Natronosporangium hydrolyticum: one gene and its partner. The main gene of each other region encodes a partner of the protein of the gene in region 2 in a complex. Links are inferred from orthologs where the notes say so. Each region holds a gene or a part of one and is shown on either strand. Other genes may lie near its edges. The genes, in order: dnaG and dnaB.

Region 1 (3,191 bases), 2.0 Mb from region 2 along the record:
CGGCGGCCACGGTGCCGGCGACGGTATTGGCGCCCGGGTCGATCAGCGCCGCGAGCGAACCCGTGTGCAGGCAACTCACCCCGGTCAGGTCCGGTCTGGCACCCCACTCCCAGGCGAACCGGAAGTCGTAGCTGGCGACCCCCGCCGGGTCGAGCCGGGCGAAGGCGAGATTGGTAGCCGGACCGCCGGCCAGATCCTCGGTGCTCACGCCGGCCACCGCCAGCTCTTCCCGGGTCAGCTCGCCGAACAGGTCATCGCCCACCTCGCTGGCGAGCCGGACCGGCTGGCCAGCGGCGGCTAGCCCGCGCGCCACGTTCAGCGGACTGCCGCCGACGTTGGCCTCGAACCGCCAGCTGCCCGGCTCCCCGATCAGGTCGACTACGCTCTCACCCACCACCAGGAACATGCCCGGCACCATAGCTGAGGGAAGATAGGACGGCGGAGGAGGTGACCGGGTGGCGGGCAGGATTCGGGACGAGGACATCGTGACGGTCCGGGAACGGACGTCCATCGCGGATGTGGTCTCGGAACGGGTGACGCTGCGTTCAGGCGGTGCGCAGACCCTCAAAGGGCTCTGCCCGTTCCACGACGAGAAGACACCGTCGTTCACGGTCCGGGTGGACAAAGGAGTTTTCTACTGCCACGGCTGCGGCAAGGGCGGCGACGCCATCAGCTTCGTGATGGAGGTCGACCACCTGACCTTCCTGGAGGCGGTGGAGCATCTGGCGGGCAAGCTCGGCATCGCCCTGCGGTACGTCGAGACCGGGCCGAACCCGCAGCGGCAGCGGCCCAACCAGCGGCAGCGGCTGGTCGCCGCGCACGCCGCCGCCGCCGAGTTCTACGCCGAGCAGCTACTCACCCCGCCGGCTCGCAGCGCCCGCCAGTTCCTCGCCCAGCGCGGCTTCGACCGGGACACCGCCACCCGCTACGGGTGCGGGTACGCCCCGGCGGCGTGGGAGACGCTCACCCGGCACCTGCGCCATAGCGGCTTCACCGACGACGAGTTGGTGACCGCCGGGCTGTCCCGACCGGCCCGCTCGGGGTCACTGATCGACCGGTTCCGGGGCCGACTGCTGTGGCCGATCCGGGACATCTCCGGCGATGTGATCGGCTTCGGGGCCCGCAAGCTGGACGACGCCGAGGAGGGTCCGAAGTATCTGAACACCCCGGAGACCCCGATCTACAAAAAGTCGCAGGTGCTCTACGGCATCGACCAGGCCAAGCGGGAGATCGCCAAGCAGGGCCGGGTAGTGATCGTCGAGGGGTACACCGACGTGATGGCCTGCCACCTGGCCGGGGTACCGACGGCGGTCGCCAGCTGCGGCACCGCCTTCGGCAACGAGCACGTCGGCGTGTTGCGGCGGCTGCTGATGGACACCGACGCCTTCACCGGCGAGATCATCTTCACCTTCGACGGGGACCAGGCCGGTCAGCAGGCGGCGCTGCGGGCGTTCGAGTCTGACCAGAAGTTCGTCGGCCGTACCTTCATCGCGATCAGCCCGGACAGTCTGGACCCGTGCGACCTGCGGCTCACCAAGGGCGACGCCGCCGTCCGTGACCTGGTGGCGCGGCGGGAGCCGCTGGTCGACTTCGCGCTGCGGCAGCTGCTCTCCCGCTACGACCTGGACACCGTCGACGGCCGGGTGGACGCGATGCGGCGCGCGGCGCCGCTGGTGGCCAAACTGAAAGACCGCGAGAAGCGTCCCGAGTACGCGCGCAAGCTCGCCGGTGACCTCGGGTTGCCGGTGGAGCAGGTGAGCCGGGCGGTAGCGGCCGCGGTAAAGGGGGAGGAGCCGGCGCCGGCCCGCCGGACCGGCCCGCGGCCGGTGGTGAACCCGGCGACGCTGGTCGAACGGGAGGCGTTGAAGCTGGCGCTGCAGGAGCCGGTGCTGGCCGGGCCGATCTTCGATGCGCTCGATGCCGCCGCGTACCACAACCCACTGCACGCCGCGCTGCGCAGCGCGATCGCCGAGGCCGGCGGCTGTGCCGCCGCCGTGAGCGGCCCAGATTGGGTGCAGCGGGTCCGTGACGCCTGCCCGGACCTGGCCGCCAGCGCCCTCGCCAGCGAACTCGCGGTGGAACCACTGCGACTCGACGGCGATGTCGATCCCCACTATGTCGGGGTGACCTTGGCTAAGCTGGAGCTGGTCACGGTCGACGCGCAGGTGGCGGCGCTGAAGTCGCGGGCGCAGCGGGTCAACCCGGTGACCAACCAGACGGAGTATCTCTCGCTCGCCGCCGAGCTGTTCCCACTGGAACAGCGGGCACGGGCGTTGCGGGAACGGGCTGCGGGAGGGCTCTGACGTGATCTTCAAACGCCGGTTGCCGTCGGCGCTGCGGCCGCCGATGGGGCGCGACGAGCGGGTCGTTTCCTGGGCGCGGACCGCCGACGAGGAGGCGGTGGTCGCCAGCAATCTGGGGCTGTGGTTTCCGGGGCGGGTGGCCCGGCTCGGGTGGCACGAGATCCACAAGGCCAGCTGGACCGGCCGGGCGCTGGAGATCACCCCGGCGGAGGTGGTGGAGGAGCGGGACGGCTACTGGATCACCGCCGACCAGCCGCCGCTGCGGGTGACCGTCACCGAGCCGCGGGACCTGCCGCAGGTGGTCCGTACCCGAGTCACCCGTTCGGTGTCATTCTCGTCACATCACCCGGTGCCCGGCGGGGCGGTCCGGGTGGTGGCCCGCCGGGTGCCGGGCATCGACGGCCTCACCTGGGCCGTGCGCTATGACGAGGGCACCGACCCGGACGGCCCTGGGGTACGCGAGGCGACCGGCACCTTGGTGGCGGGGTTCGCCGCCGAGCACAGCCAGCCGGTCTGAGCGCCGGCAACCCGGAAAAGGACTGGCCGGGCTGTCCCACCATCGGGATACGGTCTTGCCATGCCTGACTTGACCTGCAGCCCACTTCAGCTACGAGGATCGGCCGCATGACCGAACCACAGACTCTGATCCGGGCCCGCGGGCTGGTCAAGCGCTTCGGCGACTTCGTCGCGGTCGACGGCATCGACGTCGAGGTGCCGGCGGGGGAGGCCTTCGGCTTCCTCGGTCCCAACGGGGCCGGCAAGAGCTCCACCATGCGCATGGTGGGCTGCGTCTCGCCACCGACCGGCGGCGAGCTGACCATCCTCGGTATGGACCCGCGACGCGACGGCCCGGCCATCCGCGGTCGGCTGGGGGTCTGCCCGCAGGAA
Region 2 (3,195 bases):
TGATGCGCAAGGGTCGACCTGGTCAGGTGTTGACGGTGCTGGTCTCGCCGGAGCAGGTCGACCTCGCCTGCCGGATCGTCTTCGAGCAGACCACCACCCTGGGGGTGCGGCTGCAGCCGGTGGCGCGCCGGGCGCTGCGCCGCGACCAGGTGTCGGTGGCGCTGCCGCAGGGCACGGTCCGGGTGAAGCGGGGCTACCTGGACGGCACGCTGGTGACCGTGCAACCGGAGTACGACGACGCCCTGGCGCTCGCGACGGAGACCGGGACCCCCGTGGCGGAGCTGCTCGACGCCGCCCGCACCCAGGCCGCCGCCCCACCGCAGCTTGATGAGCTGAGGCCCTGTGGTGGACCGCAGCTTGGTGGGCTGAGTGGCGCCTGATTCGCCATGCTTGACCCGATTCACAGGTTAGTTGATCAACCACTCAGCCCACCAAGCTGGGTCAGCGGGGCGGGCTTTCGCTACAGCGCGATCAGCCCGGCCGCGGTCGGCCGAAACCCGCAGGCATCGAGGTAGAAGTCCCGCAACTGCTGCTCGAAGTCGACGTGCAGCCAGGCGCAGCCGGCATCCCGGGCACCGTCGGTGGCGGCTGTGACCAGGCGGACGCCGATACCCCGCCGTTGCGCATCCGGCGCGACCATAGTGTCGAGGAGGAAGGCGTGGTCGGCGCCGTCCCACACCACGTTGACGAAGCCCACCAGTCGCAGCGTCGCCTCCCGAGCGCAGACCCAGCCGAGGCTGTGCCGGCTGACCCGCCCCCACCAGTCGGACCCGCGGACCGGATGGTCGAAGCACGCGCTGTGCAGCTCGTTCAGCTCGGAGTTGCCGAAGCGGCCGCGCCATTCGAACGTGCTGGTCACTCTTTTCCCCGGAGGCAGCGTGGGCGACGGATCGACCAACGGTCAGCCGATGGCCATGTCTACGAACCGGGAGAAGTGCAGCTGGGCGGCGACGGTGATGGTGTCGGTCGGGCCGTTCCGGTGCTTGGCCACGATGAAGTCGGCCTCACCCGCCCGCGGCGACTCCTTGTCGTAGTAGTCGTCCCGGTGCAGCAGCAGCACCACGTCGGAGTCCTGCTCGATGGCGCCACTCTCCCGCAGGTCGGACAGTTGCGGCCGCTTGTCGGTCCGCTGCTCCGGCCCCCGGTTGAGCTGGGCGACCGCGATCACCGGACAGTCGACCTCCTTGGCGAGCAGCTTCAGGCCACGGGAGAGCTCCGACACCTCCTGCTGCCGGCTCTCCGTCCGCTTCGCCGAGCTCATCAGCTGGAGGTAGTCGATGACCAGCAGTTTCAGGTCGAACCGCTGCCGCATCCGGCGGGCCTTGGCACGGATCTCCATCAGGGTCATGTTCGGGGTGTCGTCCACGTAGAGCGGAGCTTCGCTGATCTCGCCCATCCGGCGGGCCAGTTTGGTCCAGTCGTCGTCGGAGAGTTGGCCGGACCGCAGCACGTGCAGCGGCACTCGGGCTTCGGCCGACAACACCCGCATGACGATCTCGACCTTGCTCATCTCCAGCGAGAAGACCGCGGCAGCTAGGCCGGCGCGGATCGAGGCGTGCCGGACGAAGTCGAGGCTCACCGTCGACTTGCCGAGGCCCGGTCGCCCGGCGACCACGATCAGCTGGCCCGGGTGCAGCCCGTTGAGCAGCGTGTCCAGGTCGGCGAAGCCGGTGGGGACGCCGGTCATGACGCCGTCGCGGGCGCCGATCGCCTCGATCTCGTCCAGCGTAGGCTGCAGCACCTCGGCGAGGACCTGGTAATCCTCGGTGGTCCGCTTCTCGGTGACGTCGTAGATCGCCTGCTGGGCGATGTCGACCACGTCCTCGACATCGCGGCCGGCGCCGGCCGCCGCGCCGTACCCCAGCTGGACGATCTTCGTCCCGGCCTCCACCAGCCGGCGCAACACCGCCCGCTCGGCGACGATGCGGGCGTAGTACGCGGAGTTGGCGGCGGTCGGCACGGTGTGCACCAGGTCGTGCACGTACGACATGCCGCCGACCCGGCCGATGGTCCCGGCGTTGGTGAGGAACGCGGTGATGGTCACCGGGTCGGCCGGCTCACCGCGCCCGTAGAGGTCGAGGATCGCGTCGAAGATGGTGGCGTGGGCGGGCCGGTAGAAGTCGTTGGAGCGGAGGATCTCCACCACATCGGCGATGGCGTCCTTGGAGAGCAGCATCCCGCCGAGCACGCTCTGCTCGGCGGCCAGATCCTGCGGCGGCGAGCGGTCGAACTGGCCGTCACTGGCCGGCGGAGTAGCCGCCGGTGCCGTGAGCTCTTCGGTGACTGACACCCCGGCCCCCCTTCCGCTGTGTCGCCGGCAACCATCTCAGGACCGTCCGACAGTCGTCGCCACCTCCGGCGCCAGCCCTCGACCGAAGCCGTCTTGAGCCGGTCCGGCGGCCAGGCACGGCCCACTGATCCCCGGGCAGCCACGGTAGGCGGGTCGGGCGCGACCTTCAACCATCCCCGGTGGATGAGTCTGGGGGAAACCTGTGGACAGCCCCGGGAAAGCATGTGCGTAGAGCTGTGCACAGCCTGTGGACAACTGTTGGGGACAACCGTGCAATTCTCGGTTGAGCTGGGCAGACATTGTCCCCAAGGTGTGGGGAGAAGAAACTAGTCCGGCCGGCCAGTAATCCGCCGACCAACTCCGGCTGTCCGGCCGATGGCGGACCGGTGGTGACATCGGCCACGCTGCGGCGGTGGACGACCGCTGGCCGGGATCCTCACCTACGCCGCCGGAGCAGCCGGCTGGCGAGTGGGGTGTGCCCGAGGCCGACCAGCGGCCAGCGTTCCCGCCGTACCTGCCACCACCGACACCCGCCGCCGAGCCACCGATCGGGCCCGCCGAGCCGGTCGCCGAACCAGGCTGGGCGTGGCGCACCAATCGACCGCCGACGCCGCCGGAGCAGGACCCGGAACCCAGCTATCTGCCTTACGAAGACCAGCGGTACGAAGACCAGGCGCGCCAGCGCCAGCAGTACGAGAGCCAGCAGTACGCGGGTCACCAGTATCCGAGCCCGGCTTACCCGGAGCAGCGTTACGAAGACCAGCGGTACGAAGACCACCGGTACGAAGAACATCGGTACGAGGAGCAGGCGTACCCGGCCCAGCAGCGCCACCATCAGCCGCACGTAGCAGCGGCGGGCGCTCGCGCCGCCGCTACGGTCGCGGAGCCGCTGAGCGAGTCACCGG

What was found.
Region 1: the proteins of dnaB (region 2) and dnaG are in contact, whole or in part, in a crystal structure (PDB 2R6A), measured with the Geobacillus stearothermophilus proteins. The link is inferred for Natronosporangium hydrolyticum from one-to-one orthologs. Residues at the interface, in WP_033016901.1 of Geobacillus stearothermophilus: Ser13, Glu15, Ala16, Gln18, Glu91, Leu92, Asp94, Ala95, Val96, Pro97, Thr98, Ala99, Ala100, Asn101, Tyr104, Tyr105, Ile108; in WP_049624496.1 of Geobacillus stearothermophilus: Lys456, Leu457, Leu458, Pro459, Ala460, Asn463, Ala464, Leu467, Leu535, Leu536, Ile537, Ala538, Gln544, Glu545, Asp548, Tyr549, His552.

What each region holds. Positions count from the first base shown.
Region 1 is NZ_CP070499.1:3,634,933-3,638,123, reverse strand. What follows is about bases 1-2,879. They hold dnaG (DNA primase), read left to right. Parts: upstream 1-455; coding sequence 456-2,303; downstream 2,304-2,879. Other genes in these bases: JQS43_RS16235 (hypothetical protein), read left to right, coding at 2,347-2,820; JQS43_RS16245 (carbohydrate kinase family protein), read right to left, coding at 1-406. Outside these bases: JQS43_RS16230 (ABC transporter ATP-binding protein), read left to right, coding at 2,928-3,191. UniProt on the Escherichia coli protein: RNA polymerase that catalyzes the synthesis of short RNA molecules used as primers for DNA polymerase during DNA replication.
Region 2 is NZ_CP070499.1:5,650,204-5,653,398, forward strand. Bases 97-2,979 are described here. They hold dnaB (replicative DNA helicase), read right to left. Parts: upstream 2,291-2,979; coding sequence 902-2,290; downstream 97-901. Other genes in these bases: larC (nickel pincer cofactor biosynthesis protein LarC), read left to right, coding at 97-380; JQS43_RS25760 (GNAT family N-acetyltransferase), read right to left, coding at 461-859; JQS43_RS25770 (hypothetical protein), read left to right, coding at 2,703-2,979. Outside these bases: more of larC, read left to right, coding at 1-96; more of JQS43_RS25770, read left to right, coding at 2,980-3,195. UniProt on the Escherichia coli protein: The main replicative DNA helicase, it participates in initiation and elongation during chromosome replication. Travels ahead of the DNA replisome, separating dsDNA into templates for DNA synthesis.